DNA from 4 places in the Ectopseudomonas mendocina genome. Region 2 is predicted to be linked to each of the others. Evidence: predicted binding sites of a transcription regulator. Region 2 holds the regulator's gene; each other region holds the start of a gene.
The links. Region 2 encodes sigma-54, which starts transcription at its own class of promoters, with help from an activator protein. Its sites were predicted from a motif close to ANTGGCATNNANNTTGCTNT; they were not measured.

Region 1 (7,522 bases), 1.6 Mb from region 2:
CACGCGCTCATCGTTGAGCTCGTTGCGCTCCAGGGTGCCGGACTGACGCAGCAGGGCGTCGACGAGGGTGGTCTTGCCATGGTCGACGTGGGCGATGATGGCGATGTTGCGGAGATTTTCGATCACTTGTGTGTTTCTCGATCAGAGGATGCGGTGTGCCGCCCAGCGTGGACGACGAATATGAAGAAAAGGGGATCAGTGAGCCGAACGGTCGGGAGGGCGATGGCGGATACTCCCGCCATTCAACCCCGGCGTTCTATGCCGGACGATAAACGCGCACATTGGCATGCCCCTCGCTCAGCAGATGGTGGGCATGCAGGCGACTCATGACGCCCTTGTCGCAATACAGCAGGTACTGGCGGTTCTCATCCAGTTCCTTGAATTTGTTGTTCAGCGCGTAGAACGGCAGAGCCTGCACCTCGACACCGGGTATGGCCAGCGGCTCATCTTCGGCGGCATCGGGGTGGCGGATATCGATGACGATCTGTCCGGCCAACGCCTCGGCGACCGTTTCGACCTGAATGTCCTTGCCCAACTCGTCGATCACGCGATCGATCGGCAACTGAGTGGCACGCTCCAGGGCACGTTCGAGAACGGCCATGTCGAACTGGGCCTCTTCCCTTTCCACGCGATAGCCGCGGGCGCGGGTGGTCGGATTGACCGAAATCACCCCGCAGTATTCGGGCATGTTCTTGGCGAACTCGGCGGTACCGATCTGCGTGGCGGTGTCGATGATGTCCTGCTTGTGGCTGGCGATCAGCGGGCGCATCACCAGCATGTCGGTGACCGAATCGATCACCGCCAGGTTGGTCAGGGTCTGGCTCGACACCTGGCTGATCGCCTCGCCGGTCACCAGCGCTTCGATCTCCAGACGTTCGGCAACACGGGTAGCGGCGCGCAACATCATGCGTTTGAGGATAACGCCCATCTGGCTGTTGTCGACCTTGCCGAGGATCTCGCCGACCACTTCCTCGAACGGTACGCTGACGAACAGCACGCGCTGCGAGCGACCGAACTTCTGCCATAGATAGTGCGCTACTTCCATCACGCCCAGCTCGTGGGCACGGCCGCCGAGGTTGAAGAAGCAGAAGTGGGTAACCAGGCCGCGGCGCATCATCTGGTAGGCCGCCACGGTGGAGTCGAAGCCGCCGCTCATAAGAACTAGGGTCTGCTCCAGCGAACCCAGCGGGTAACCACCGAGACCTTCATGGCGATGGTGCACGACGAACAGGCGCTGGTCGCGAATCTCCATGCGCACTTCGACTTCCGGCTTCTTCAGATCGATGCCGGCGGCGCCGCACTCCAGACGCAGACGGCTGCCGACATGGCGCTCGACATCCATGGAGCTGAACGACTGCTTACCGCCACGTTTGCAGCGCACGGCGAAGATCTTGCCCGGCAACTGATCGGCGTAATGACGCTTGCAGTGCTCGGTGATGTCGTCCAGGTCGCCCAGCGGGTACTCATTCACCTCGAGAAACAGACCGATGCCCGGCGTGCAGCGCAGGCGTTCGGTCATCTCGGCGAGCAGCTTCGGATCGTCAACCAGCGTTTCAACCTCGAGGTTGTCCCAGACACCCGTGACCTTCAATTCAGGGTCGAGATCGCGCAGCACGGAGCGAATGTTCTTCCCCAACTGGCGGATGAACTGCTTGCGCACCGGGCGACTCTTGATGGTGATTTCCGGGAAAACTTTGACGATCAGCTTCATGAATAGAGCGCCCGCTCGACGGGACGAAAAAACAGGGGCGCGGATTATAGCGGAAATTGCTCAAGCTTTGACCAAAAATCCTACACCCACAACGCATCGCACCAAAATCAAGCATCAGCACATTTAGCAGCACCTTAATGGTGCAAATATCTTCTTGAAAAACCTCCTCAGCCAGCGGAACGCCTGAGTTTCGGGCACTCTGCCCATTACAGGGCACTGGCATGCAATTTGCTCCCTTGTGAGGCAGGTCGCCCTGAAGGACTATCCCGCCGGGCTTCACCGTATCTTCAAGGCTTATCGATAAGAGCCTTTTCCACCTGGAGGACAACATGTCTAAGGCTGTTCAACTGATCAAAGAACACGACGTGAAGTGGGTAGACCTGCGCTTCACCGACACCAAGGGCAAGCAGCACCACGTGACCATGCCGGCCCGTGACGCCCTGGACGAAGACTTCTTCGAACACGGCAAGATGTTCGACGGTTCGTCCATCCATGGTTGGAAAGGCATCGAAGCCTCCGACATGATCCTGCTGCCGGTCGACGAGACCTCCGTACTGGATCCGTTCACCGAAGAGCCGACTCTGATCATCGTCTGCGACATCATCGAGCCGAGCACCATGCAGGGCTACGATCGCGACCCGCGCTCCATTGCCAAGCGCGCTGAAGAATTCCTGAAGTCGACCGGTATCGGTGACACCGTATTCGTCGGCCCGGAGCCTGAGTTCTTCATCTTCGACGAAGTGAAGTTCAAGTCCGACATCTCCGGTTCCATGTTCAAGATCTTCTCCGAGCAGGGTTCCTGGAACACCGACGCCGACATCGAAGGCGGCAACAAAGGCCACCGTCCTGCCGTCAAAGGCGGTTACTTCCCGGTTCCGCCGTGCGACCACGACCACGAAATCCGTACTGCCATGTGTAATGCCATGGAAGAAATGGGCCTGGTCGTCGAAGTGCACCACCACGAAGTGGCCACTGCCGGCCAGAACGAAATCGGTGTGAAATTCAACACCCTGGTCGCCAAGGCTGACGAAGTTCAGACCCTGAAGTACTGCGTGCACAACGTAGCCGACGCCTACGGCAAGACCGCTACCTTCATGCCGAAGCCGCTGTACGGCGACAACGGCTCGGGCATGCACGTGCACATGTCGATCTCCAAAGACGGCAAGAACACCTTCGCTGGCGAAGGCTATGCCGGTCTGTCCGAGACCGCTCTGTACTTCATCGGCGGCATCATCAAGCACGGTAAGGCCCTGAACGGCTTCACCAACCCGTCGACCAACTCCTACAAGCGTCTGGTTCCAGGCTTCGAAGCGCCGGTCATGCTGGCTTACTCGGCCCGTAACCGTTCGGCCTCGATCCGTATTCCGTACGTTTCCAGCCCGAAAGCCCGCCGCATCGAAGCGCGCTTCCCGGATCCGGCTGCCAACCCGTACCTGGCCTTCGCTGCTCTGCTGATGGCCGGTATCGACGGTATCCAGAACAAGATCCACCCTGGCGATGCAGCCGACAAGAACCTGTACGACCTGCCGCCGGAAGAAGGCAAGCTGATCCCGCAGGTTTGCGGCAGCCTGAAAGAAGCCCTGGAAGAGCTGGACAAGGGCCGTGCCTTCCTGACCAAGGGCGGCGTATTCTCCGACGATTTCATCGATGCCTACATCGAGCTGAAATCGGAAGAAGAAATCAAGGTTCGCACCTTCGTGCACCCGCTGGAATACGACCTGTACTACAGCGTCTAAGCCAGTCTCGCGCCGCCTTCGTGCGGCGCGTTTCGAAAGCCCCGCTCGGCACTGCCTGGCGGGGCTTTTTCATTGCCCCGTAGGGTGCTGCGCCATGCGCACCACCTGCGGTATCGGCTCGGGGTCGATGGTGCGCACGACCTAGGCGGCCCCGCGACACCCTACGCAACCGATACCCACAGCCCGAGCCGATTTGTAGCCAAACGTCACAGCCATAGCGCCCTGCGCTTGCCAGGAGCCAACAGCAGTGCAAGGCTTAGCGCATCATCCGAGGAAGGATTGGCCCATGCGCCCGCTAATCGCCTGCCTGCTACTTGCCCTGACCCTGCCGGCCAGCGCACAGATCTACAAATACATCGACTCCAACGGCAACACGGTCTTCACCAATCAACCACCGGATGGCACTGCAGCCGAGGCGGTAGAGCTGCCACCAACCAATACGGTCGAGATGCAGACACCCAGCGTGCCGGTCGATAGCAGCAACACCTCTACCCAGGACGAGGCGCCCTACGCCGTGCTGAGCCTGACCGGTATCCCGGACGAAGAAGCCATGCGCGCCAACAACGGTACCTTCATCGTCGGCGTGAACATCCAGCCGCGCCTGCAGCCAGGCCACCGCCTGCGCTTGATTCTCGATGGCGAACCCTATGGCCAGGCGAGCAACGTGCCGAGCCTGCAACTGACCAACGTCGACCGTGGCGAGCACAATCTGGCTGTTGCCGTCGTGGCTGGCGAACGCATCATCCAGCAAAGCAACACCGAGACCTTCACCGTGCAACGCATCAGCGTCAACAGCCCTGCCCGTCAACCTGCAACGCCGCCACGCCCAACTCCAAGACCTGCGAACTGATCACGATGCGTGCACTGCTGCTCTGCCTGCTGTTCATCACCCAAGGTACCCTGGCCCAGGTCTATACCTATATCGACGCCGAGGGTAACCGTGTATTCACCGACAAACCGCGCAGCAGCAATGCCGAGCGGGTGATCCTGGCACCGTCCAACAACATGCAGACGAACCCGCCCGCCGCGACGGCGCGCATGGATCCGCCCGCGGTCACCAAACAGACCGTGCACTACCAGTTGCTGCGCATCATCGTGCCGGAGCCGGACGCCTCGATCCACAATGGCTCGGGCGACATGATCGTCACGCTCAACAGCGAGCCCGGCCTGCTCCCCGGCCACAGCTATCGTCTGCTGCTCGATGGCGAGGTACAGGGCGAGGCGAGCCGTAGCCCGGTCTTCTCTCTGCAGCACATCGACCGAGGCACGCACCAGTTGGTGGCAGAAATCATCGACAGCGCCGGGCTCATCGTCGAGCGTACGCCAGCACAGCCTTTCCATATGCACCGCATGACATTGGCGCAGAAACGCAAGGTCAACCCCTGCAAGAAGGATGAATACGGCGTTCGCCCCGAATGCCCACTGAAGGACAAGCCCAAGGAAGACGTCAGCATCCTGCCCTTCTTCTGATCACAGAGCACCATTACGGTGCAATAAAACGCACCACCTCCTAAGCTATCCCTGTTTTGGGTCGCAGCTCCTCGCCCAGCAGCGCCGCAAGGCGGCCAAAACCTGGCAAAGCGCACAAAACATGCGTCTTTTCGGGGCTTTGGTTTGCTTCTTGCATTTTCCTGCCCATTGCCGGAACGCACTGCCTATGACTATCAACGACGCTCTGCACCGCCTGCTACTCGACAACCTGACCACCGCCACCCTGCTGCTCAATAGCCAACTGTGCCTTGAGTACATGAACCCGGCGGCGGAAATGCTCCTGGCCGTCAGCGGTCAACGCAGCCATGGTCAGTTCATCAGCGAACTGTTCACCGAATCGCCAGAGGCGCTATCGTCTCTGCGCCAAGCGGTGGAGCAGGCGCACCCGTTCAACAAGCGCGAAGCCGTACTGACCTCGGTCACCGGCCAGACGCTCACCGTCGACTACGCCGTCACCCCGCTGTACAGCAAGGGCGAGACCCTGCTGCTGCTGGAGGTGCACCCGCGCGACCGCCTGCTGCGCATTACCAAGGAGGAGGCGCAGCTATCCAAGCAGGAGACCACCAAACTGCTGGTGCGTGGCCTGGCTCACGAGATCAAGAACCCGCTCGGTGGTATTCGTGGCGCAGCGCAGCTGCTCTCGCGCGAACTGCCCAACGAAGATCTCAAGGACTACACCAACGTCATCATCGAGGAGGCCGACCGTCTGCGTAACCTGGTCGACCGCATGCTCGGCTCGAACAAGCTGCCGTCACTGGCGATGACCAACGTGCACGAGGTGCTCGAACGTGTCGCCAACCTCATCGAGGCGGAAAGCCAGGGCAGCATTACCCTGGTGCGTGACTACGACCCGAGCATTCCGGATCTGCTGATCGATCGCGAGCAGATGATCCAGGCCGTGCTCAATATCGTGCGCAATGCCATGCAGGCCATCGCCGGGCAGAGACACGACATGGGCCTGGGCCGCATCAGCCTGCGCACACGCACCATTCGCCAGTTCACCATCGGCCACACTCGCCATCGCCTGGTGGTCAAGGTCGAGATCATCGACAACGGCCCCGGTATTCCGCCGGAGCTGCAGGAAACCATCTTCTACCCCATGGTCAGTGGTCGTGCCGACGGCACCGGCCTGGGCCTGGCCATCACCCAGAACATCATTAGCCAGCACCAGGGTCTGATCGAATGCGAGAGCCATCCCGGCCACACCGTGTTCTCGATCTTTCTGCCGCTGGAACAAGGAGCGCCCACGCCATGAGCCGCAGTGAAACCGTCTGGATTGTCGACGACGATCGTTCCATCCGCTGGGTACTGGAAAAGGCCCTGCAACAGGAAGGCATGACCACCCAGAGTTTCGACAGTGCAGACGGTGTACTCGCCCGCCTGACCCGCCAACAGCCGGATGTGATCATCTCCGACATCCGCATGCCCGGCGCCAGCGGCCTCGACCTGCTGGCACGCATCCGCGAGCTGTATCCGCGCCTGCCTGTGATCATCATGACCGCGCATTCCGACCTGGATAGCGCGGTCGCCAGCTATCAGGGCGGCGCCTTCGAATACCTGCCCAAACCATTCGACGTCGACGAAGCCGTCTCCCTGGTCAAGCGCGCCTTCCAGCACGCCCAGGAGCAACAGAGCCTGGCCGTACCAGCCGCGCAGGCCCGCACCCCGGAAATCATCGGCGAAGCGCCGGCGATGCAGGAGGTGTTCCGCGCCATTGGCCGGCTTTCGCATTCCAATATCACCGTGCTGATCAACGGTGAATCCGGTACGGGTAAAGAGCTGGTAGCCCACGCCCTGCACCGCCACAGCCCGCGTGCGGTGGCACCGTTCATCGCGCTGAACATGGCGGCCATCCCCAAGGATCTGATGGAATCCGAGCTGTTCGGCCACGAGAAAGGTGCCTTCACCGGTGCAGCCAACCAGCGCCGTGGCCGCTTCGAGCAGGCCGATGGCGGCACCCTGTTCCTCGACGAGATCGGCGACATGCCGGCCGACACCCAGACCCGACTGCTGCGTGTGCTGGCCGATGGCGAGTTCTACCGCGTTGGCGGCCACACTCCGGTGAAAGTGGACGTGCGCATCATCGCCGCCACCCACCAGAACCTGGAAACGCTGGTGCAGGCCGGCAAGTTCCGTGAGGACTTGTTCCACCGCCTCAACGTCATCCGCATCCACATCCCGCGCCTGGCCGACCGCCGAGAAGATATTCCGACCCTGGCCCACCACTTCCTCGCCCGTGCCGCACAAGAGCTGGCGGTGGAGCCGAAGCTGCTCAAGAGCGAGACCGAGGATTACCTCAAGCACCTGCCGTGGCCGGGCAACGTGCGCCAGCTGGAGAACACCTGCCGCTGGATTACCGTCATGGCCTCCGGTCGCGAAGTGCACGTCGACGACCTGCCACCAGAGCTGCTGACCCAGCCGCAGGACGCCGCACCGGTCACCAACTGGGAGCAGGCCCTGCGCCTGTGGGCCGACCAGGCCCTGGCCCGCGGTCAATCCAACCTGCTCGATACTGCCGTACCGGCCTTCGAACGCATCATGATCGAGACCGCCCTCAAGCACACCGCCGGCCGCCGCCGCGACG
Region 2 (7,522 bases):
CGGCTGGGCCTGGCTCAGCGTGACGCCGGAGAAGAAGCTGGTAGTGGAAAGCAGTGCCAATCAGGACAGCCCGCTGATGCATGGCAATACGCCGATTCTCGGTCTCGATGTCTGGGAGCATGCCTACTACCTGCGTTATCAGAACCGCCGGCCGGAATACATCGGCGCGTTCTTCAATGTAATCGAATGGCGTGAAGTGGCGCGCCGATATCGACAGGCCCTGAGCTGAACAGGCGGATTGTGAACAGGATGCGAACCTTGCTGACGTCCTTGCCCGACCTCCATGGCCGGGTTTTTCGCTATCTGCTCGGTGGCGCGATTCTGCTGTGCGGCGGCTTGTTGTTGCTCATCCAGGCGCTCGTAATGCTCGACCAGAACGCGCAGCCTGAACTGTTGCGGGCGCTGCGTGGTGGCCTGCTATGCGCAACAGGGACTGCTCTCGGTGCCTTGCCGGTGTTGTTCATGGGCGAGTTGTCTGAGCGTTGGCACGGCCGGTTGCTGGGCTTCGGCGGGGGTGTGATGCTCGCAGCGACAGTGTTTTCGCTGTTGGTACCTGCGCTCGAGGTCGCCGGCGAGCAGGGCTTCAGTCCCTGGAGTGCGGGCATGCTCACCAGTATCGGTGTGTTGCTGGGGGCTGCGGCGCTGTTGGGGCTGGGACGACTGCTGGCGCAGCGACAGCGTCACGACGAGTCTGATCGAGCGCAGGACGGCCTGGCCTCCGGGGTTTTGCTGTTCGTCATTGCCATCATGCTGCACAACGTGCCCGAAGGCATGGCCGTTGGCGTAGCGGCAGGGGCGGGACTGAGTGGCGCCGATAGTTTGGCTATCGGCATCGCCCTGCAGGACGTACCGGAGGGGCTGATCGTCGCCCTGGTGCTGGCCAGCGCGGGAATGGGGCGGGGCCAGGCAGTCCTGATCGGTGCAGCGTCAGGCCTGGTGGAACCTGTGTTCGCCGTGCTCTGCGCCTGGCTGGTAGGTGTGTCGCACGTGCTGCTGCCATGGGGCTTGGCGCTGGCTGCCGGGGCCATGCTGTTCGCCGTGATCCACGAGATCATTCCCGAAGCTCATGCCAATGGACACCGCGCCGATGCCAGTCTGGCTGTGGCGGCCGGCTTTTGTCTGATGATGGTGCTGGATACCGCGTTGGTGTAGGCGATTGCCATCAGAACGGGGAGGATGTGCGTATTGCGCGCCAGGCGGCGCTACTCGCCTTCGTCGAAGTAGTTTTCGATCAGCCCGATCAGCGCATCCATCGCCTCTTGCTCCTGGGCACCTTCGGTATGCAGGTGTACTGGCGTGCCTTTGCCGGCGGCGAGCATCATGACCGCCATGATGCTCTTGCCATCCACCAGGCTTTCTGGGGCGCGCCCTATACGCACCTGGCATGGATAGGTGCTCGCAACGCCGACGAACTTGGCCGCCGCGCGGGCATGCAGGCCGAGCTTGTTGATGATGGTGATTTCACGGGCTGGCATCGCGGCTGTGGTTCCTTAACTGAGGTCGCGGTGACGAACCTGGACGTTTTGCAATGACTGTTTCAGGGCCTCGCTCAGGCGGCTTGCCAGGTAGACCGAGCGGTGATGGCCTCCCGTGCAGCCAATGGCGATAGTCACGTAGGCGCGGTTACTGGCAGCGAAACGCGGCAGCCACTTGTCCAGGTAGGCGTGGATATCCTGGTACATCTCCTCCACTTCCGGCTGTGCGGCGAGGTAGTCGATGACCGGTTGATCGAGCCCGGAAAAATCCCGCAGCTCGGGTTTCCAGTAGGGGTTGGGCAGGCAACGCGCATCGAATACCAGATCGGCGTCTACCGGCATGCCGCGTTTGAAACCGAAGGATTCGACGAGAAAGGCGGTGCCCGTCTGGGTCTGGCCGAGCAGGCGCAATTTTAGCGTATCGCGTAGCTGGTAGAGGTTCAGGCGGGTGGTGTCGATCTTCAGGTCGGCACGATCGGTGATCGGCGCCAGCAACTGGCTTTCGTAGGCGATGGCTTCGGCCAATGAGCGATTGTCATTGGTCAGTGGGTGGCGACGGCGGGTTTCCGAGAAACGCTTGAGCAGGGTCTCGTCTTCGGCATCCAGGTACAGCACGTCGCAGCGAATGTTGCGTTTGCGTACTTCATCGAGCAGTTCGGGGAAGCGGCGCAACTGGCTCAGCAGGTTACGCGCATCGATGGAGACCGCGACCTGCGGCAGCAGCATGTCGCTATGCGGGAGAAAACGTTCGGCTAGATCCGGTAGCAGACCGGCCGGCAGGTTGTCGATGCAGTAAAAGCCATTGTCCTCGAGTACATCGAGGGCGGTGCTCTTGCCCGAGCCGGAGCGACCGCTGACGATGATCAGGCGCATGCTCATTGACCGTTCTGAATCTCGACTATCAGTCGATAGAGTTCTTCGCCGCTTGGTGCCTGGCGCAGGCGTTCACAGACCTGCTGGCTTTCGAGCATGCCGGCGATCTGGCGTAGCAGTTCGAGGTGAGCGTCGGTTGCCGCCTGCGGTACCAGCAGGACGAACAGTAGATCGACCGGGGCGCCATCGATGGCGTCGAAGTCCACGGCCGTTTCCAGGTGCAGCACTGCGCTGATCGGTGCGTCGCAACCCTCCAGGCGGCAGTGAGGAATGGCAATGCCGTTGCCGAAGCCAGTGGAACCGAGCTTTTCGCGGGCAATCAGGCTTTCGAAGATATCCTGGGCATCCAGGTCTGACAGGTCGCGCGCGATCAGGTTGGCGATCTGTTCGAGCACGCGCTTTTTGCTGCCGCCCGGCGCGTTCACTAGGGAACGGCCGGGGGTCAGGATGTTTTCAAGTCGGATCATGAAGGATGGATGTTAGCGGGCTGTGGCGCCTTGCAGGCGGTCGAGCTGCTTTTCCTTGTGCTTGATGAGTTGGCGGTCGAGCTTATCGGCCAGCAGGTCGATAGCTGCATACATGTCCGAGTGCTCGGCGTTGGCGACGACTTCGCCGCCAGCGATGTGCAGGGTGGCTTCGATCTTTTGCTTGAGCTTTTCGACCTCCATGGTCACCTGAACGTTGGTGATCTTGTCGAAGTGACGTTCCAGTCGGCCGAGTTTCTCGCCGATATAGTCACGCAGGGCGTCGGTCACATCCAGCTGATGTCCACTGATGTTGACTTGCATACCGCTTTCTCCTTGTTGCCTTGTGTAAGAGACGGATTCCATGAGAATCCGCCACCGGAACACGTTGGCTTGGAGGCATGTCGCCCCCTTGGCCTACATCAGTCGCTTGCGTTCGCTGGAGGGCGCTATACCGAGGGATTCACGGTATTTGGCAACCGTCCTGCGGGCGACTTGGATGCCTTGTGCCTCCAGTAAACCAGCGATCTTGCTGTCGCTCAACGGCTTTTTCGCGTTTTCTGCTGCAACCAGTTTTTTGATGATCGCGCGTATCGCGGTGGACGAGCATTCACCGCCTTCGGAGGTGCTGACGTGGCTGGAGAAGAAATATTTCAGCTCGTAAATACCACGCGGGGTATGCATGAATTTCTGCGTGGTAACGCGTGAAATGGTCGACTCGTGCATGCCTACCGCTTCGGCGATGTCATGCAGTACCAGCGGTTTCATCGCCTCGTCGCCGTAGTCTAGGAAGCCGCGCTGGTGCTCGACGATCTGCGTGGCGACCTTCATCAGGGTTTCGTTGCGGCTCTGCAGACTCTTGATGAACCAGCGTGCTTCCTGCAGCTGGTTGCGCATGAAGGTGTTGTCGGCGCTGGAGTCGGCGCGTTTGACGAAGCCGGCATACTGCGGGTTGACGCGCAGGCGTGGCATGGCTTCCTGATTCAGCTCAACCAGCCAGCGGTCGTTGTGCTTGCGCACGATGACGTCCGGCACGACGTATTCCGGTTCGCTGGATTCGATCTGCGAACCCGGACGCGGGTTGAGGCGCTGGATCAGGTCGATGACCTGCTTGAGCTCGTCTTCCTTGAGCTTCATGCGGCGCAGCAGCTGGGCATAGTCACGGCTGCCGAGCACTTCCAGGTAGTCGCTGACGACACGCTGGGTTTCGTTCAGCCACGGGGTGTTGGCAGGCAACTGGCGCAGTTGCAGCAGCAGGCACTCGCGCAGGTCGCGGGCACCGATGCCCGCTGGTTCGAACTGCTGGATGCGGTGCAGCACCACTTCCACTTCATCGAGCTCGATATCCAGTTCGGGGTCGAATGATTCGGTGACTTCCTCGAGGGTTTCCTCCAGATAGCCATCGTTGTTGATGCAGTCGATCAGGGTGGCAGCGATCAGCCGATCCTTGTCCGACATGGGCGCCAGGTTGAGTTGCCAGAGCAGGTGGCTCTGCAGGCTTTCACCGCTGGAGGTGCGGGTGGTGAAATCCCACTCATCGTCGTCATTGCTCGGCAGGCTGCTGGCGCTGGTCTGGTAGACGTCTTCCCAGGCCGTATCGACCGGCAACTCATTGGGAATGCGCTCGCCCCATTCGCCTTCCTCCAGGTTATCTACCGTTGGAGTGGTTTCCTGATAGCTCTCTTCTTTGCTCTGAGGGCTGGGAGTGGCGCTTTCGGCGCCATCGGCCATCGGGTCGCTGTTGTCGAAATCGTCGCCGTCTTCCTGGCGCTCGAGCATGGGGTTGGACTCCAGCGCCTCCTGGATTTCCTGCTGCAGATCCAGGGTGGACAGTTGGAGGAGGCGGATAGCCTGTTGCAGCTGCGGGGTCATCGTCAGCTGCTGGCCCATCTTGAGGACTAGCGATGGTTTCATTGCAGACCTTAATTTACCGGCGAGTTACGCCTTCCACATCAGGGCGCCGAAGCGCCGCCAGGAAGCAAATTATATGCCTGATGTTCTCGATTTTGCCTAGGGGGTGCCATATTTCTGTAGTGAAATATCCGCAGGCCTACAGGCGGAACTCGTGCCCCAGGTAAACCTCTTTCACCGTCTGGTTGGCGAGGATGGTCTCGGCATCGCCTTCGGCGATCAGCTGACCGTCGTTGACGATGTAAGCCGTTTCGCAGATATCCAGGGTTTCGCGCACATTGTGATCGGTGATCAGGATGCCGATACCCTTGGTCTTGAGGTGGTGGATTATCTGCTTGATGTCGCCCACGGAGATCGGGTCGACGCCGGCGAAGGGTTCGTCGAGCAGGATGAACTTGGGGTTGGTCGCCAGGGCGCGGGCGATTTCCACGCGGCGGCGTTCACCGCCGGACAGGCTCATGCCAAGGCTGTCGGCGATGTGGTGGATGTGGAATTCCTGCAGCAGGCTTTCCAGCTCCGTCTGACGGCCGGCGCGATCAAGATCCTTGCGTGTCTCGAGAATGGCCATGATGTTGTCGGCCACCGAGAGCTTGCGGAAGATCGAGGCTTCCTGGGGTAGATAACCGATACCAGCACGAGCGCGGCCGTGCATCGGTTGATGGCTGACATCGAGGTCGTCGATCAGTACGCGGCCCTGATCGGCGCGCACCAGGCCGACGATCATGTAGAAGCATGTGGTCTTGCCGGCGCCGTTGGGGCCGAGCAGGCCGACGATCTGGCCGCTTTCGATGCTCAGGCTGACGTCGCGCACGACCTGGCGGCTTTTGTAGCTTTTAGCCAGGTGTTGGGCTTTGAGTATGGCCATTACTGCTGCTGATCCGCGGGTTTGTTCTTCGGTTGGATGACCATGTCGATGCGCGGGCGCGGCGTGCCGACATTGGTGCCAGTGGCGCGGCCAGCGTTGACGATCTGGCGGCGGGTGTCGTAGACGATCTTCTCGCCTTCGAAGGTATTGCCTTCCTGGATCACCTTGGCCTGGTCGATCAGTACGATGCGCTCATTGCTGGCGAAATACTGGATGGTGCGGCCATAGGCCTTGACGATGTCCTTGTCCACGGCGGGCTTCTGCTCGTAGTAGGCGAGATTGCCCACCGAGGTGAAGACGTCGATGTCACCACTGTTGGTCTGGGTGATGGTCACGGTATCGCCGGTGATCTTCAGGGTGCCCTGAGTGATGATCACGTCGCCGCGATAGACAGCTACACCTTGCTTGTCATCCAGTTCGGCACTGTCGGCCTGGATGCGGATTGGCTGGTCGCGATCCGATGGCAGAGCCCAGGCAGCCGCGCTTCCCAATGCGGCGCCGAGGCTGAGAATCAGGGGGAGGGTATTAACGAACCTCATGCTGGCCTCTTACGTTGGACGGCAGGATCATCCGGCCGTCATTCAAGTACGCTTTCATTCCTTGTGCCGTGGTCACCCCGTTGGCGGCCTCGATTCTAACGGCTTGCTCGGTCTGCGCATATTCCTTGTCAGGAATCACGGTCATGCGGCTGCTGGTGATGACCGTCGGGCGACCCTTGGCATCGGTGCGGGCGATGCGTACGTCGTCGATCAGCTCTACTTCGACACCGCCAGGAGAAACCTCGGCGCGCTGACTGGTGACCTTCCAAGGCAGCTCGGTGCCGCGGTACAGATCCAGTTTGGGTGTGTCGATCAAGGTGATGTCGGTGCTTTTGATGTGCTCGAGCTTATCGGCGGTCATGCGGTAGTGCAGCTTGCCGTCATCCTGATACTGCACGGTGTGTGCACCAAGGACGTAGAAGTCCACGGCATCGTCATCACTGGCCTGTTGAGTCTGTCGGGCGCTGTCTGGTGCGATGTTCCAGTAGCCGAGCGCCGCCACGGCGCCAGCGATCAGAACGAAGATCAGGGTGTTGAGGGCTTTACGCAGCATGCTGTGCTCTACAGGTAAGCGGCTTGGGCCGCATCCAGCGTGCCTTGGGCACGCATGATCAGTTCGCAGAATTCCCGTGCCGCACCGTCACCGCCACGAGCCTGGGTCACGCCGTGGGCGTGCTGGCGGACGAAGCTGTCGGCGCTGGCTACGGCCATGCCCAATCCGACCCGGCGAATAACTGGAAGATCCGGCAGGTCGTCGCCGAGATAGGCGACCTGCTCATAGCTTAGGCCGAGTTCGGCAAGCAGGCCGTCGAGAACGACGAGCTTGTCTTCGCGGCCCTGGAACAGGTGCTGGATGCCGAGGTTGTTGGCACGGCGCTCGACTACGGGTGTCTTGCGGCCGCTGATGATGGCGGTGCGTACGCCCGAGCCGATCAGCATCTTGATGCCATGGCCGTCGAGGGTGTTGAACGTCTTGAATTCGCTGCCGTCTTCGAGAAAGTACAGGCGACCATCGGTGAGTACGCCATCGACATCGAAGATAGCCAGTTTGACAGCACGGGCGCGTTGCAGAAGGTCGTTCATCACATTACCCCTGCGCGCAGCAGATCGCCGAGGTTGAAGGCACCGACAGGGTAATCATCGCCGTCGACCACCACCAGCGCGCTGATCTTGTTGTCTTCCATGATCTTCAAAGCCTCGGCGGCGAGCATTTCGGCGTGAACGGTCTTGCCATGAGGCGTCATCACTTCATCGATCTGCGCATGGCGTACATCGATACCCTTGTCCAGTGCGCGGCGCAGGTCACCGTCGGTGAATATTCCGGCCAGGTGACCGTCGCTCTCTATGACGGTGGTCATGCCCAGGCCTTTCTGGGTCATCTCCAGCAACGCGTCC
Region 3 (7,522 bases), 2.2 Mb from region 2:
CATCGAGACCGACAAGCAGCACCTGATGTAAACACGCCACAGCGTGCCAATGAAAAGCGCCGCTTCCGTTGAGGTCGCGGCGCTTTTTTCGGGAATTTAACTGCTGTGAGCCTCGGGGCGCCCGGCACACCCTACGCGTCAGCCGGAATAGTCGAGGGCCGTCCAGGCTCGGCTCAAGCCTTGTGCCAACACGCAACCCGGCTTGCTCAATTGCTCATTGAACGCCGCCGGCAGCAGCGTGGTTTCCCCTTCCGCGGCACCATGCCGCTCGGTTAGCCACTGCAGCTTGCCGCAATTGGGCGTTTCGATCACGTAACTGGCCGCAATGTTCGAGTGATGGCTGGGCAGACGAACCACGTCGAGTACGACGCCCTCCTCCTCGACTCGCTGGCCATCGGAAACCAACACGGCCCAGGCCTGGTCACCCTCGATCACCAGATAGGCGCCGTTGGCCTGTGGTCGCTCGATCTGCGGTTGCGCGCAGCCGCTGAGCAGGGCCAATAGCACAATCGTCATCAGCATCTGTTGCATTGCCAATACCCCCTTGCAAGGCGCCCACATCTGCACGGTGGACGGGTTGTTGTCGCCTGAGTGAGGCCACTATCACCTAATACTGTTTATTTGTACAGTATTTTTCGATTACCCTATTCCGCAGGTAAAACACCGATCAAACAGGAGCGCCATCATGCTGGACGTACTGCAGCTGAAACACCGAGTGAACCGCATGCCGCTGGAGCGCGTGCGCGAGATGGTCGATGAGCTGCTGCTCGAAGGCATCGTTACCGAGAGTCGCACTCCGTTCAATCGCCAGCACTTCAACAGCTGTTTCGCCGAGATCGAGGCGCTTTTGCAGCGTGCGGGCTATCACCGGCAACTGGATGTGGTCGGTTATCAGGGACTCGCCTACGCACTGTTCGATCCAGCCCGCTGGGAGGCAGTGGAGGTGCTGCGCTGGTTGCGTGACTTTGTCGAAGAGGCGCATATCCAGCCAGCCTCGTAGAAGTACCATCCGACCCAAAAAAGCTCAGCAAGGCAGAGCGGTGCACGACATTGGCCCATAACGATGCGCATCGGTTCAGGCTACATCCCTGTCTCTAGCAGGCAGCAAGCACCTCAAGAAGGCCTGCCGATAATGCGCGGCGGGTTATCGGCCCAAGGCAGAGGCATCCCAAACCAGAACTGGCAAGCCACTTGCTAGATCACAGCAAGCATCCTGCGTAGCACGCCAACGGCGGCGGGCCGAGGATCACGGACAACGGCGTCCGTCCGATCACCTTCCTCCCATCGAGGTGATCCGACGTACGCCGTTTTTTTATGCCCCGAATAAAGAGATCAGCCCATGACCGATCGTGATTCGAAAAAGACCGTCGACAGCAGCCGCCGCAACTTCCTCAAGCAATCCATCGCCATGGCCGGCGCACTCGGCGGTATCGCCGCCCTCGGGCTCTCGGCACCGGCCTCGCTGCGTAGCGCTGCCTGGGCAGCTGGTTCCGATGCCCCGGAAAAGGCTGCGCTGAAAGTGGGTTTCATCCCGCTGACCGATTGCGCCTCGGTGGTAGTCGCGGCAACGCAGGGCTTCGGCGAGAAGTACGGTCTGAGCATCACCCCGAGCAAGGAGGCGTCCTGGGCCGGTGTGCGTGACAAGCTCAACACCGGTGAGCTGGATGCGGCCCACGTGCTCTACGGCATGATGTACGGTGCCCAGCTAGGTCTGGCTGGCCCGCAGAGGGATATGGCCGTATTAATGGGCCTGAACCAGAACGGCCAGGCCATCACCCTTTCCAGGCAACTGCGCGAAGCGGGTGTCACCAATGGCGCGCAACTGGCCGAGCACGTCAAGAAAGGCGGCAACCCGCTGACTTTCGCCCAGACCTTCCCCACCGGCACTCACGCCATGTGGCTATATTACTGGCTGGCCAGTGTCGGCATCAACCCGATGAGCGACGTGAAGACCATCGTCGTGCCGCCGCCGCAGATGGTGGCCAACATGCGTGTCGGCAACATGGATGGCTTCTGTGTCGGCGAGCCCTGGGGCGCACGGGCGATCTTCGACAAGATCGGCTTCACCGCCACCACCACCCAGCAGATCTGGCCGGATCACCCGGAGAAGGTGCTGGGCACCACCCGCGCCTTTATCGAGCAGTATCCCAACGCCGCCCGCGCACTGATCATGGCCATTCTCGACGCCAGCCGTTTCATCGAGGCCAGCGAGGAGAACCGCAAGAGCACCGCCAAGCTGATTTCCGGCAAGGCCTACGTCAACGCACCGGTACAGGTGATCGAACCGCGCTTCCTCGCCCAGTACGAGGACGGCCTCGGCAACAGCTGGAAGGACGAGCACGCCATGGCCTTCTGCAAGGACGGCAGCGTCAACTTCCCCTACCACTCCGACGGCATGTGGTTCCTCACCCAGTTCAAGCGCTGGGGCCTGCTCAAGGAGGCGCCGGACTATGTGGCAGTCGCCGCGCAGATCAATCAGACAGCGCTCTACGCCGAGGCCGCCAGTGCGCTGAAACTGGCAGTGCCGAGCAGCCCGCTGCGCAGCAGCACGCTGATCGACGGTGTGGTCTGGGACGGCAGCAACCCGGCCGTCTACGCCGATTCCTTTGTCATCAAAGCCTGAGCGGAGGTCGACATGAATGCGCCCCTGAAAACGCCTCTGCCGCAAATCGCCAAACCACGCCTTTCGCCTGCCGCCCTGCTGCCGAGCGGCGCCACACTGGGTAACCTGGGCAAGGCCAGCATCGCCCCGTTACTCGGCATCCTCGCCTTCATCGGCTTCTGGTCGCTGCTGGCGCAATACAGCGAAGGCCTGCCTGGGCCGCTGAGCACCTGGCAGTCGGCGCTGGTGCTGTTCAGCGACCCGTTCTACGACAACGGCCCGAACGACATGGGCATCGGCTGGAACATCCTCAACTCGCTCGGCCGGGTCGGCGTCGGCTTCGGTCTGGCCGCACTGGTGGGCATCCCGCTGGGCTTCGCCATCGGCCGCTTCGCCTTTCTTGCCGGCATGCTCGCGCCAATCATCAGTCTGCTGCGCCCGGTCTCACCGCTGGCCTGGTTGCCGATCGGCCTGCTGGTGTTCGAGGCGGCCGGCCCGGCATCGATCTGGGTGATTTTCATCAGTTCGATCTGGCCGATCATCCTCAACACTGCTGCCGGTGTTGCCAGCGTGCCGCAGGACTACCTGAACGTCGCCCGCGTGCTCAAGTTGTCGGAGTTCAAGGTACTGACGCGCATCCTCTTCCCTGCCGTGCTGCCGCACTTGATGACCGGCATTCGCCTGTCCATCGGCGTAGCCTGGCTGGTGATAGTTGCTGCGGAAATGCTCACCGGCGGCATCGGCCTGGGCTTCTGGGTATGGGACGAGTGGAACAACCTCAACGTCGAGCACATTCTCATCGCCATCATCGTCGTCGGCCTGATCGGCCTCGCCCTGGAGCAAGGCCTGCTGCTGATCGCCAAACGCTTCGACTACACCAGCTAAGGAGACGAACATGGACAAATTCGTGGAGCTGACCGGCGTCAGCAAGCACTTCGACACCAAGAAAGGCCGTTTCCAGGCGCTGTCCGAGGTCAATCTGAGTATCGCCCGCGGCGAGTTCGTCGCCCTGATCGGCCACTCCGGCTGCGGCAAGTCGACGGTACTCAACCTGATCGCCGGCCTGCTCGATGCCAACGAGGGCGGTCTGATATGTAACGGCCGCGAGATCGACGGCCCCGGCCCGGAACGTGCGGTGGTGTTCCAGAACCACAGCCTGCTGCCGTGGATGACCTGCTTCGGCAATGTGCACCTGGCGGTGGAACGCGTATTCGGCGAGCGCGAAAACAAGGCGCAACTCAAGGCTCGTACCGAACAGGCGCTGAACATGGTTGGTCTGGCGCATGCCATGCACAAGCACCCCAACGAGATCTCCGGCGGCATGAAACAGCGTGTCGGCATCGCTCGTGCCCTGGCCATGGAACCCAAGGTGCTGCTGATGGACGAGCCCTTCGGAGCCCTCGATGCCCTGACGCGTGCCCATCTGCAGGACGAGCTGCTGCGTATCGTCGGCGAAACCCAGAGCACCGTGGTGATGGTCACCCATGACGTGGATGAGGCGGTATTGCTGTCTGATCGCATCGTGATGATGACCAACGGCCCGGCTGCCACCGTCGGCGAAATTCTCAGCGTGGAGCTGCCGCGCCCGCGCGATCGCCTGGCCCTGGCCAACGACCCGCAGTACCACGCCTATCGCACTGCCGTGCTGGAATTCCTCTACCAGCGCCAGCAGCGGCCCGCCGCCTGATCACCAGCAACCGCTCTGGCTCGAGGGCTGGAGCGGTTGAACCTCTGGCCTCTGGCACGGACGAACTAGGGCATTCAACCGACAGGCAGAGAATCCCGTGCTCGACCTCACCACCTGGAATCTGTCGATTCCCACCGAACCAACGCCCACCACCATCACCACCCAGCGTCTGAACAACGGCTATGAGAGCCGCTACTTTCGCCGTAATGCCGACGGTAGCGTGACCTTCTGGGTGCCGGTCACCGGCTCGACCACGGCCGATGCCCGCTACCCACGCAGCGAGCTGCGCGAAACCCAGCGCGACGGCAGCCTCGGCAACTGGCTGCATGCGAGTTCGGACAACTATCTCAGTGCCGTGCTGCAAGTCGACCAGGTGCCCAGCCGCAACAAGGTGGTGATCGGCCAGATCCACAGCACCGATGTGCCGGGCAGCCAGAATGACCCGCTGATCAAGCTGCAATATCACTATCGCCGCGGTGTGGGCCGGGTGGAAATGCTGCTACGCGTCCGTCCTGGCGACAGCGAGGTACAGAACGTCCTGCTGGCCGAAAACATCCAGCTTGGCGAGCGCTTCGGTTACGACCTGCGGGTTACGCCCAGCGGACGCATCGGCGTCAGCGTGGCCAGCACGGATGGCGACGACGGCAGCTATTACCGTCAGTTGAGCAGCGCCTGGAGCACCCAGCACCTGTACTTCAAGGCCGGCGCCTACATTCAGGACAATTACGGGCCGGACAGCGAAGGCGGACGCGTCACCTTCCATCACCTCAACAGCCTGCACCGCTGAGGCGCGACGGCTTACAATCGCCGCTTTCCTCGACAATGGCCTGATCATGGCGCGCCTGACCCTCGACTTCCCCGAAGACCAGTATTACTACAGCACCCACCTGACCGTGCGCGTCACCGACATCAATGGCGCCAACCACCTGGGCAATGACTCGATGATCTCGATGATTTCCGAGGCGCGTGCCCGTTTTCTCTTCGAGTTCGGCATCCGCGAAACCGACGGCAAAGGCACCGGCATCATCGTTACCGACCTGGCCACCACCTACCGCGCCGAAGCTCATGCACGCGACCAATTGCTGTTCGAGGTGGGCGTGATGGACTTCAACAGGTACGGTGGCGACATCACCTTCCGTATCACGCGTCCGGCTGACGGCGCGCTGGTAGCGATGGCCAAATCCGGCTTCGTGTTCTTCGATTATCTGCAGTCGAAGGTGGTGCCGATGCCGGAGCCTTTCAGCGCCAAATTCCCCAAGGTCAATCGTGTGGTCGGATAACCGACCTGTTGGCGTGACAGTTGCTAATTCCTCTGCTACGCCTTAGGGCATAACGATAAAAGCCCTGCGCCGCCCCGGTGCAGGGCGACCTTGGGAGGAACCGCAATGCCAGCTATGCGTCAACGCGCCCAGCGCGCAGCTCTGATCGCCAGCCTCTCCGCCTGGCCACTGCTCACCCTGCCCCTTCCCACTCATGCCACTACAACAACCAATCAAGCCGCCACGACGCAGGTGCCGATTCAGGTCGAGCACACGGCCGGCAAGGTCGAACCCTGTCACTGACAGGCCAGCGCCGCACCAAATCGGCGCTCACAGCCTTGAAAAGGTGCACCCGCAGAAAGTGCGGGCAATCACTATGCACCCTGAAACCCGCCAAACTTGAGGCTTTGGCAAATTGGCACAAGCACTGCATTGCTAACCACACAACTTGATTAAAGCGCGGTGCTCAACGAAGAGCATCGCACTTCCCGAGAGCTCGGGACTTGGACAAAGGCGTCCTCGCTAGGTGACTAGCGGGACGCCTTTTTTGTTTTTCTGGCCTGCCATTTCTGGCAGCCAGCTTTCCGTGACTATTGACCCAGGAGATAGCCGGCATGCAAAAACTCAAGCTGGTGATGATCGGCAACGGTATGGCGGGTGTGCGCACCCTCGAAGAGCTGCTCAAGCTCGCTCCCGATCTGTACGACATCACCGTGTTCGGCGCCGAGCCACACCCCAACTACAACCGTATCCTGCTCTCGCCGGTACTGGCCGGTGAGCAGGCATTCGAGGACATCATCCTCAACGACCTCAACTGGTATACCGAAAACGGCGTCAAGCTGCTGCTCGGGCGCACGGTGGTGAAGATCGACCGCAAGGCGCGCCGCGTGATCGCCGACGATGGCAGCGAAGCCGAGTACGACCGCCTGTTGATCGCCACCGGCTCCACGCCCTTCATCCTGCCCGTCCCCGGTAAGGATCTGACCGGAGTGATCGGCTACCGCGACATCGCCGACACGCGGGCGATGATGGACACTGCCAAGACTCACAAGCATGCCGTGGTCATCGGCGGCGGCCTGCTCGGCCTGGAGGCGGCTAACGGCCTCAAACTGCGCGGCATGGACGTGACCGTGGTGCACATCGGCGACTGGCTGCTGGAGCGTCAGCTCGACCGCACCGCCGGTGAGCTACTGCAGAAATCCTTGGCAGATCGCGGCCTGAAGTTCCTCCTGCCCAAACACACCGCCGAGCTGCTGGACAATGGCGAGGGTCGTGTCTGCGCGGTGAAATTCAAGGACGGCGAGGTGATCCCGGCCGACCTGGTGGTGATGGCCGCCGGCATCCGCCCCAACAGCGAACTGGCCGAGCGCGCCGGCATCGCCTGCAACCGCGGCATTCTGGTCAACGACACGCTGCAGACCTTCGATCCGCGCATCTACGCCATCGGCGAATGCGCCAGTCATCGCGGCATCGCCTACGGCCTGGTGGCGCCGCTGTTCGAGCAGGCCAAGGTCTGCGCCAACCACCTGGCCCAGCTTGGCTATTCGCGCTATCAGGGCTCGGTGACCTCCACCAAGCTCAAGGTCACCGGCATAGACCTGTTCTCCGCTGGCGACTTCATGGGCAGCGAAGGCAGCGAAACCATCACCCTCTCCGACCCCATCGGTGGCGTGTACAAGAAGCTGGTGATCAAGGACGACGTGCTGGTCGGCGCCTGCCTCTACGGCGACACCGCCGACGGCGGCTGGTACTTCCGCCAGATCCGCGAGGGTCACAACGTCAGCGAGATTCGCGACCATCTGATGTTCGGAGAAGGCGCCATCGGCGACGTCGGCCACCAGGGCGCGGACAAGACCGCCAACATGCCCGATAGCATGGAAGTCTGCGGCTGCAACGGCGTATGCAAGGGCACCATCGTCAAGGCGATCCAGGAGAACGGCCTGTTCTCGGTCGACGAGGTCAAGAAGCACACCA
Region 4 (7,522 bases), 2.6 Mb from region 2:
TGCCGAGGACGCTGCGCACTGATGCCTGGTTGGCACGCACAAGGCGGCCATTGCGCAGATTGGCTTCCTGGCAGCGTTGCAGCAGGTTGGACAGTTCTTCGCTGCGAACCAGTAACTGCTCGCCCTGGGCGGAGTTCGCTGCCAGTGCTCTCAGTCCGTCACGATCTGCGGTCAGGCCAGCGTTCTGCAGCAGGCGGCTGCGTTCGTTGCCATGCTGCTGGAGCAGGGCAAGCAGGGGTTGCTTGTCGTTAAGCAAGCCGTCGAGACGCGGCAGGTCACGTTCGCTCAGGGCCTGGAATTCGGCGTCGATCAGCTCAAGCAATTGCTCGGCGGTGCCGATATCGGTGGTGAACAGGTCAAGCAGGGCTGTGTCGTGCATGGCGGGCTCTTGGGGGTCGGGCGTCCAACACCCCCAGCGCAGCCCTGGGACTAGCGCTGGGATTCGAAGTCGAGCAGTTTCTGAGCGACGCGTTTGCTGTCGACCTGATAGCTGCCGTCAGCGATGGCCTGTTTCAACTGGGCCACGCGCTCCTTGTTGACGATTGGCTGATCGCTCAGCTTCTCGCTGATTTTCTGCAACTGTTGTGCCTCACGGCTCAGTTGCACGGATTCGCCGCTTTTAGCGGTGGTTTGTTCATCGCTGCCGGTGACAGGCGCTTTGTTCGGCTGCGCCGACTCGCTGCGATTGCCAGCCTGAGTCGAGCCGGTACGCCCCGCATTGGCGGGCGTATTGGCATTGTTCAGCCGGTTGAAGTCGATGACCATGATGCAAAACCTCAGACGATATGGTGGACGCTTGCCAAGCTTTTCGGCCGCTGCCGAGAAAACTTTAGGGCTAATTTCATGCGTCAGAAAACAGTGTAGGGGATCGCCAAGCCATTACGTTACAAGAAACATGCCTACATGGACACTTCCACCTGTCCCGGGCCGACCACTCGGGCACGAATCACCCGTTGCGAGCGCAGGTTGCGGACATTGATCTGATGGCCAGGAGCACCGTCCGTTAGGGCTTCACCTGGCATGCGCACGTTGACGGTCTTACCGCGAGCGCTGATGACCACCTGATCGCCGCGGCGCACCACCTCGGCAATTTGCAGATGGCTGGGAGCCAGAACCTGATCGCCGCCCAGTTGTCGCGTCAATTTCTTGCCAATTGCCTGCCCTGGGTCAGTCAGAAAGTTCTGACCGAGTTGTCCCACATCGCGTTCCACCAGGCTGAGATCCGCTGCTTTGACTACGCTCATGCGCTTGAGCGGGCGGGTGAGTACGACGACCGGCCGGTACAGCCGTACTTCGCCGGGTACAAATACGGTCCAGGGAGAGGTGCCGTCGCAACGTACACGAGTGGTGACGCGGCCTAGCGGCTGCGCAGGGCTCTCCAGTGTCGTCGTCAGCGGTTGATCGCAAAGCGGCAGACGCAACCGTGGGTCGAGACGATTGACACGAATCTCATGGCGGCCCTGGATTTCGCTACGCTGTAGATATTCAGTGGTCGCCTGCTCAAGAAAGGCCTCGGTGGCGCCGATAAGCTGTTCAGTGCTGGTGAAGGTCGCCGCCGCGGTACCGCTGTAGCCGATTGTCGGCAAAGCGAGTAAAACGGGCAAAGGAGCAAGGCACTTTGCCAGTAGCTGACGGAATGATGACGTTCTTGGCTTCATGACCAATGCAAAGCAAGCCCCGTGCCGCCTGCTAGGCTGCTAGGGGTAGGCGTTACTCGACAAGAAGGAGTCCGGGCATGGCCGGGTTGATGGATTCGGTTAACCAGCGCACTCAGCTGGTAGGGCAGAACCGTTTGGAGTTGTTGTTGTTCCGCCTGGAAGGCCCACAGCTTTATGGCATCAACGTATTCAAGGTGAAGGAGGTGCTGCAGTGCCCCAACCTCACCATCATGCCCAAATCCAGCCGGGTTGTGCGGGGCGTGGCCAATATTCGTGGTGGCACGATCCCGATTCTCGACCTGTCCATCGCCACGGGGCGGGCACCGCTGGAAGATCTGAAAACCAGTTTCGTGATCATCACCGAGTACAACACCAAGGTTCAGGGCTTTTTGGTGCGCTCGGTGGAGCGCATCGTCAACATGAACTGGGAGGAGATCCATCCGCCACCCAAGGGCACCGGGCGCGATCATTACCTGACCGCGGTCACGCGGCTCGACCAACAACTGGTCGAGATCATCGACGTGGAGAAGATTCTTGCAGAGGTGGCGCCCACCTCCGAAGTGATCTCCGCAGGCGTCATCGATGATCAGGTGCAGAGTCAGGCGGTGACCAAGCATGTGCTGATCGTCGATGACTCCTCGGTGGCGCGCAAACAGGTGTCGCGCTGCCTGCAGACTGTCGGTGTCGAGGTGACCGCCTTGAACGACGGGCGTGAGGCGCTCACTTTCCTCAAGAAAATGGCGGACGAGGGGCGCTATCCTGACAAGGAACTGCTGATGCTGATTTCCGACATCGAGATGCCGGAAATGGACGGCTATACCCTGACTACGGAGATTCGTAGCGATCCACGCATGCAGAAGCTACATATCCTCCTGCATACTTCGCTTTCCGGTGTGTTCAACCAGGCGATGGTGAAGAAGGTCGGCGCTGACGACTTTCTCGCCAAGTTCAAGCCAGATGACTTGGCAGCGCGTGTGGTCGATCGCATTCGTGTTTCGGATGGGGGCTGAAGGGGCGACCTTCGGCGAACGTTATGGTTGGTGAGGCGGCACTAGTGTCTTCAGGTAATTTGGATTTCGAGCAGTTCCGGACTTTCCTGGAAAAGGCCTGCGGTATTCTGCTTGGTAGCAACAAGCAGTACCTGGTCTCCAGCCGTCTGAACAAGCTGATGGAACAGAACGGCATCAAGACCCTGGGCGAGCTGGTGCAGCGTATGCAAACCCAGCCGCGCGGAGGGCTGCGCGAGCAGGTGGTCGATGCCATGACTACCAACGAGACGCTTTGGTTTCGCGACACCTACCCCTTCGAGGTGCTCAAGAGCCGTGTATTGCCGGAGCTGATCAAGGCCTATCCGGCCCAGCGCCTGCGCATCTGGTCGGCGGCCTGCTCGTCCGGCCAGGAGCCTTATTCCTTGTCGATGTCCATCGATGAGTTCGAGCGCACGAACCTTGGCCAGTTGAAGGCCGGTGTGCAGATCGTTGCCACCGACCTTTCGCCGTCGATGCTGAGCAACTGCAAATCCGGTGAATACGACAGCCTGGCCATGGGGCGGGGGCTCTCGCAGGAGCGCCTGCAGCGTTATTTCGATCCGAAAGGGCCAGGGCGCTGGCAGGTCAAGGCGCCGATCAAGAGTCGTGTGGAGTTTCGCCCGCTCAACCTGCTTGACAGTTACGCGGCACTGGGCAAGTTCGACATCGTGTTCTGCCGCAACGTACTGATCTATTTCTCGGCAGAAGTGAAGAAGGACATCCTCACGCGCATTCATGCCACCCTCAAGCCGGGCGGCTATCTGTTCCTCGGGGCCTCCGAGGCGCTCAATGGCCTGCCGGAGAAGTACCAGATGGTGCAGTGCAGCCCGGGGATCATCTACAAGGCCAAATAGACGCAACGCATGTTTGGTATCAGCAACGGGAGGCCTTTGGCCTCCCGTTTGCGTTTCCAGAGCTGGAGATGACGGTTCGGTTACACGTGACCGGTTGGGTAGGGCGCGCTGTGCACACCTGCGACCTGACGGGGCTGAAGAGCCGGTGCGCATGGCGCACCCTACGGTTCGGCAGGGCGGCAATCTGCCCGGCAGGCTTTGCCGCTTGATTGCCAACAGGCGGAAAGCCATTGCCGCTTTGCCGCTTTTTCTCGTATTGAATGCTATTAAGGTATTGATTTTATTGAGATAAATAAATTGGCACAGCCTTTGCTGAATAGCTTGCAACAGTGACCACATGGCCTCAGCGGCAAAGGTTCGGAACATGAGCATCAACTTCGGCAGAGCACTCGGCATCCATGAGCAGGCACTCGGCTTTCGCGCCCAGCGTGCCGAGGTGTTGGCCAACAACATCGCCAACGCCGATACCCCGAACTACAAGGCCCGCGACCTGGATTTCGCCAGCGTACTGGCCGAGCAGAGCAACCGCATGCAGCGTGGTGGTGTTTCTCTCAACCGTACCGACAGCCGCCACATTCCGGCCGATGGCGTGAAGACGGGTGACGCCGAGCTGCCTTACCGCACGCCATTCCATGCGTCGCTGGATCAGAACAGCGTGGATCTGCAGATCGAGCAATCGAACTACGCGGAGAATGCCGTGCAGTTCCAGGCCAGTTTCACTTTCCTCAATAGCAAATTCAAAGGGCTGACCAGCGCCCTGCGCGGCGAATAAGGAGCGCGACCATGTCCCTTGCCAGTGTCTTCAACATCGCCGGAACCGGCATGAGCGCCCAGAGCACTCGCCTGAACACCATTTCCAGCAACATCGCCAACGCCGAGACCGTGTCTTCGAGCCTGGATCAGACCTACCGCGCCCGTCATCCGGTGTTCGCCACCGTATTCCAGCAGGCGCAAGGCGGCGACCGTGGTTCGCTGTTCGCCGAACAGGATGAAGCGGGGCGTGGTGTGCAGGTGCTCGGTGTGATCGAGGATCAGAGCAGCCTGATGCCGCGCTACGAGCCGGATCATCCGATGGCTAACGCCGATGGCTACGTCTACTACCCGAACGTCAACGTGGTCGAGGAGATGGCCGACATGATTTCCGCCAGTCGCGCCTTCCAGACCAACGTGGAAATGATGAATACCGCCAAACAGATGCTGCAGCGCGTGCTGACCCTGGGTCAGTAAGACGAGACGAGGAAATCAGGGTATGAGCACCGTAAACGGCACCAGCTCAGTACTGGATCAGTACCAGATCAAACCGGACGCACCGAAGAGCAACGACCTCGGCAAGAACGAGTTCCTCAACTTGCTGGTGGCCCAACTCAACAACCAGAACCCGCTGGAGCCGCAGGGCAACGGTGAGTTCATCGCCCAGTTGGCGCAATTCAGCCAGGTGGAGGGGATCGAGAAGCTCAACACCAGCATGGGCTCGATGCTTTCCAGCTTTCAGTCTTCGCAGGCACTGCAGGCTTCTTCTCTGGTCGGCCGCAAGGTCATCGTGCCGAGCGAGAAGGCGGTGGTCGACACTAGCGAGAGCTTCAAGGCCAGCACTCTGCTGCCCGTCAGCAGCAGCAACGTGTACGTCAACGTCTATGACAATTCGGGCGCGTTGGTTACCCGCGTCAACCTGGGCGAGCAGGCTGCCGGCAATGTCAGCTTCATCTGGGATGGCAAGGATTCCGACGGCAATGTGGTGCCGCCGGGCACCTACAAGTTCGAGGCGCAGGCCACCTACGGCAGTGAAACCAAGGGGCTGTACACCTTGCTGCCGGCTAACGTCGACAGCGTCACCTTGGGCGGCAGCGAGCTGATGCTCAACCTTGCCGGTCTGGGCAGCGTTCCGCTTTCTCAAGTGCAGGTCATCGGCCAGTAACTATTGCCGCCGGCAGTCCCGGCAAAGGAGTCTTCCATGTCGTTCAATATTGGTCTCAGTGGCCTGCGTGCCGCGACCAGCGACCTCAATGTCACCGGCAACAACATCGCCAACGCCGGTACTGCGGGTTTCAAGCAGTCGCGTGCCGAGTTCGCCGATGTCTATGCCGCTTCCGTTCTGGGTACCGGCAAGAACGCGCAAGGCAGCGGTGTGCTGCTGGCTGATGTGTCGCAGTTGTTCAACCAGGGCAACGTCAACTACACGAACAACGCACTGGATCTTGCCATCAATGGCAATGGTTTCTTCATGACCAGCAACAATGGTGAGATTGGCTATACCCGCGCCGGTTACTTCGGTACGGATCGTGATGGCTATGTCGTCAACAACTTCGGCTATCGCCTGCAGGGCTATACGGCCGATGACAGCGGCAACATCCTGCCGGTGCAGTCCGACCTGCGCATCAGTGCCGGTCAGCAGGAGCCCAAGGCGACCACCAGCGTTACCCAGCGCCTCAACCTGAACTCCAATGCCGTGCGGCCTGCCAATGCCGGCACCATGGCAGCACCGACATTCGATCCGAGCGATTCGAAGTCCTTCAACTGGTCCACCTCGACCAACATCTATGACTCGCAGGGCAACGCCCACGTGATGAGCCAGTACTTCGTCAAGAACGAGGCGCCGGCCAACAATGGCTGGGTCATGCATGTGCTGATCGATGGGGTCAACCCGCGTGACCCGACCAGCACTCAGCCGTTCAGCTATGCAGTCAACTACGATGCGGCCGGCCAACTGGCCAATCCAGCGCTGACCCCATTGGCCAGCACTCCGCCGGATCCGGCCCTGGATGCACCGGCCATTCCTGCCGGCACACCTAATGGCATCTTCAGCCTGGCGGCGGCCGACTGGGTGCCAGCCGAGAAGGATCCGGTCAACCCGGGAACCATGGTGCCCAACGGCGCCGACAGCGAGGCCTTCACCTTCGACATGCGCGGCTCTACCCAGTACGCGGCATCTTTCGGGGTCAACGCCGTTAGCCAGGATGGCTACACCACGGGCCAGTTGGCTGGTATCGAGATCGATGATACCGGGGTGATCTTCGCCCGTTACACCAACGGCCAGTCCAAGGTTCAAGGGCAGGTGTTGCTGGCGAACTTCGCCAACGTCCAGGGGCTGACTCCGACAGGCAAGACGGCCTGGGCGCAGTCGTTCGAATCCGGTGAACCGGTGATTGGCACGCCGCGCAGCAGCACCTTGGGTGCTTTGCAGGCGGGGGCGCTGGAGGATTCCAACGTCGAGTTGTCGGATCAACTGGTGAACCTGATCGTGGCTCAGCGCAACTACCAGGCCAACGCCAAGACCATCGAAACCGAAAGCGCCATTACCCAGACCATCATCAACCTGCGTTGATGAATTCGGGCTGAGGCAAAGCGGCAAGCCTGGCTTGCCGCTTTGCCGTTCCAGGGCCGGCAAAACCTCGCCGCCGGCTTTTCTGAACACTTCTCTATCTTCAGTTAATCTCTTTAAAATCAATGTCTTGAGTTTATTTTTCGGGTCTGGCACGACGCTTGCTGTAGTCAATGCAAAGAGCCAAGGGCACGTCGCCCACTCGGAGAATTACCATGGACAAGATGCTGTATGTCTCCATGACCGGAGCGCAGAACAACACACTGGCTCTGCGCGCCCACGCCAACAACCTGGCGAACGTTTCCACCTCGGGTTTCCGCCGTGACTTCGAGCAGGCGCGCTCCATGCCGCTGTTCGGTGAAACCTATCCCGCTCGCGTATTCGCCATGAGCGAACGTCCTGCCACTGATTTTCGTCCCGGTTCGCTGCAGGAAACCGGACGCGACCTGGACGTTGCCGTGGGCGGCAAGGGCTGGGTCGCCGTGCAGGCGCCGGATGGCAGCGAGGCCTACGTGCGCACCGCCAGCCTGAACATCGATGCTCTGGGAATACTGCGCACCGGCAATGGTTTGCCGGTGATGGGCAACGCCGGGCCGATTGCTGTGCCGCCGGAGCAGAAAGTAGAGATCGGCCAGGACGGCACCATCAGTATTCGTGCCCTTG

Region 1: the regulator sigma-54 is predicted to act here: its motif matches at 1,927-1,946, upstream of glnA (glutamate--ammonia ligase).
Region 3: the regulator sigma-54 is predicted to act here: its motif matches at 1,179-1,198, upstream of C7A17_RS22350 (CmpA/NrtA family ABC transporter substrate-binding protein).
Region 4: the regulator sigma-54 is predicted to act here: its motif matches at 3,837-3,856, upstream of flgB (flagellar basal body rod protein FlgB).

The regions. Positions count from the first base shown of each region.
Region 1 is NZ_CP027657.1:2,852,328-2,859,849, reverse strand. It holds gene typA (translational GTPase TypA) at 1-126, opposite strand, end outside; gene thiI (tRNA uracil 4-sulfurtransferase ThiI) at 257-1,711, opposite strand; gene glnA (glutamate--ammonia ligase) at 2,041-3,447, shown strand; gene C7A17_RS13330 (DUF4124 domain-containing protein) at 3,734-4,297, shown strand; gene C7A17_RS13325 (DUF4124 domain-containing protein) at 4,303-4,917, shown strand; gene glnL (nitrogen regulation protein NR(II)) at 5,105-6,193, shown strand; gene ntrC (nitrogen regulation protein NR(I)) at 6,190-7,522, shown strand, end outside.
Region 2 is NZ_CP027657.1:1,241,332-1,248,853, reverse strand. It holds gene C7A17_RS05860 (superoxide dismutase) at 1-229, shown strand, start outside; gene C7A17_RS05855 (ZIP family metal transporter) at 250-1,152, shown strand; gene C7A17_RS05850 (HPr family phosphocarrier protein) at 1,203-1,475, opposite strand; gene rapZ (RNase adapter RapZ) at 1,491-2,348, opposite strand; gene ptsN (PTS IIA-like nitrogen regulatory protein PtsN) at 2,351-2,815, opposite strand; gene hpf (ribosome hibernation-promoting factor, HPF/YfiA family) at 2,828-3,136, opposite strand; gene C7A17_RS05830 (RNA polymerase factor sigma-54) at 3,230-4,726, opposite strand; gene lptB (LPS export ABC transporter ATP-binding protein) at 4,863-5,588, opposite strand; gene lptA (lipopolysaccharide transport periplasmic protein LptA) at 5,588-6,127, opposite strand; gene lptC (LPS export ABC transporter periplasmic protein LptC) at 6,114-6,680, opposite strand; gene C7A17_RS05810 (KdsC family phosphatase) at 6,689-7,210, opposite strand; gene C7A17_RS05805 (KpsF/GutQ family sugar-phosphate isomerase) at 7,210-7,522, opposite strand, start outside.
Region 3 is NZ_CP027657.1:4,836,163-4,843,684, reverse strand. It holds gene C7A17_RS22365 (crotonase/enoyl-CoA hydratase family protein) at 1-31, shown strand, start outside; gene C7A17_RS22360 (hypothetical protein) at 139-531, opposite strand; gene C7A17_RS22355 (hypothetical protein) at 686-1,000, shown strand; gene C7A17_RS22350 (CmpA/NrtA family ABC transporter substrate-binding protein) at 1,340-2,623, shown strand; gene ntrB (nitrate ABC transporter permease) at 2,636-3,487, shown strand; gene C7A17_RS22340 (ABC transporter ATP-binding protein) at 3,498-4,289, shown strand; gene C7A17_RS22335 (polysaccharide lyase family 7 protein) at 4,387-5,076, shown strand; gene C7A17_RS22330 (thioesterase family protein) at 5,123-5,569, shown strand; gene C7A17_RS26835 (hypothetical protein) at 5,675-5,851, shown strand; gene nirB (nitrite reductase large subunit NirB) at 6,163-7,522, shown strand, end outside.
Region 4 is NZ_CP027657.1:4,403,866-4,411,387, forward strand. It holds gene C7A17_RS20335 (flagella synthesis protein FlgN) at 1-379, opposite strand, end outside; gene flgM (flagellar biosynthesis anti-sigma factor FlgM) at 430-765, opposite strand; gene flgA (flagellar basal body P-ring formation chaperone FlgA) at 900-1,658, opposite strand; gene C7A17_RS20350 (chemotaxis protein CheV) at 1,736-2,668, shown strand; gene cheR (protein-glutamate O-methyltransferase CheR) at 2,713-3,540, shown strand; gene flgB (flagellar basal body rod protein FlgB) at 3,905-4,312, shown strand; gene flgC (flagellar basal body rod protein FlgC) at 4,324-4,767, shown strand; gene flgD (flagellar hook assembly protein FlgD) at 4,790-5,455, shown strand; gene flgE (flagellar hook protein FlgE) at 5,492-6,862, shown strand; gene C7A17_RS20380 (flagellar basal body rod protein FlgF) at 7,075-7,522, shown strand, end outside.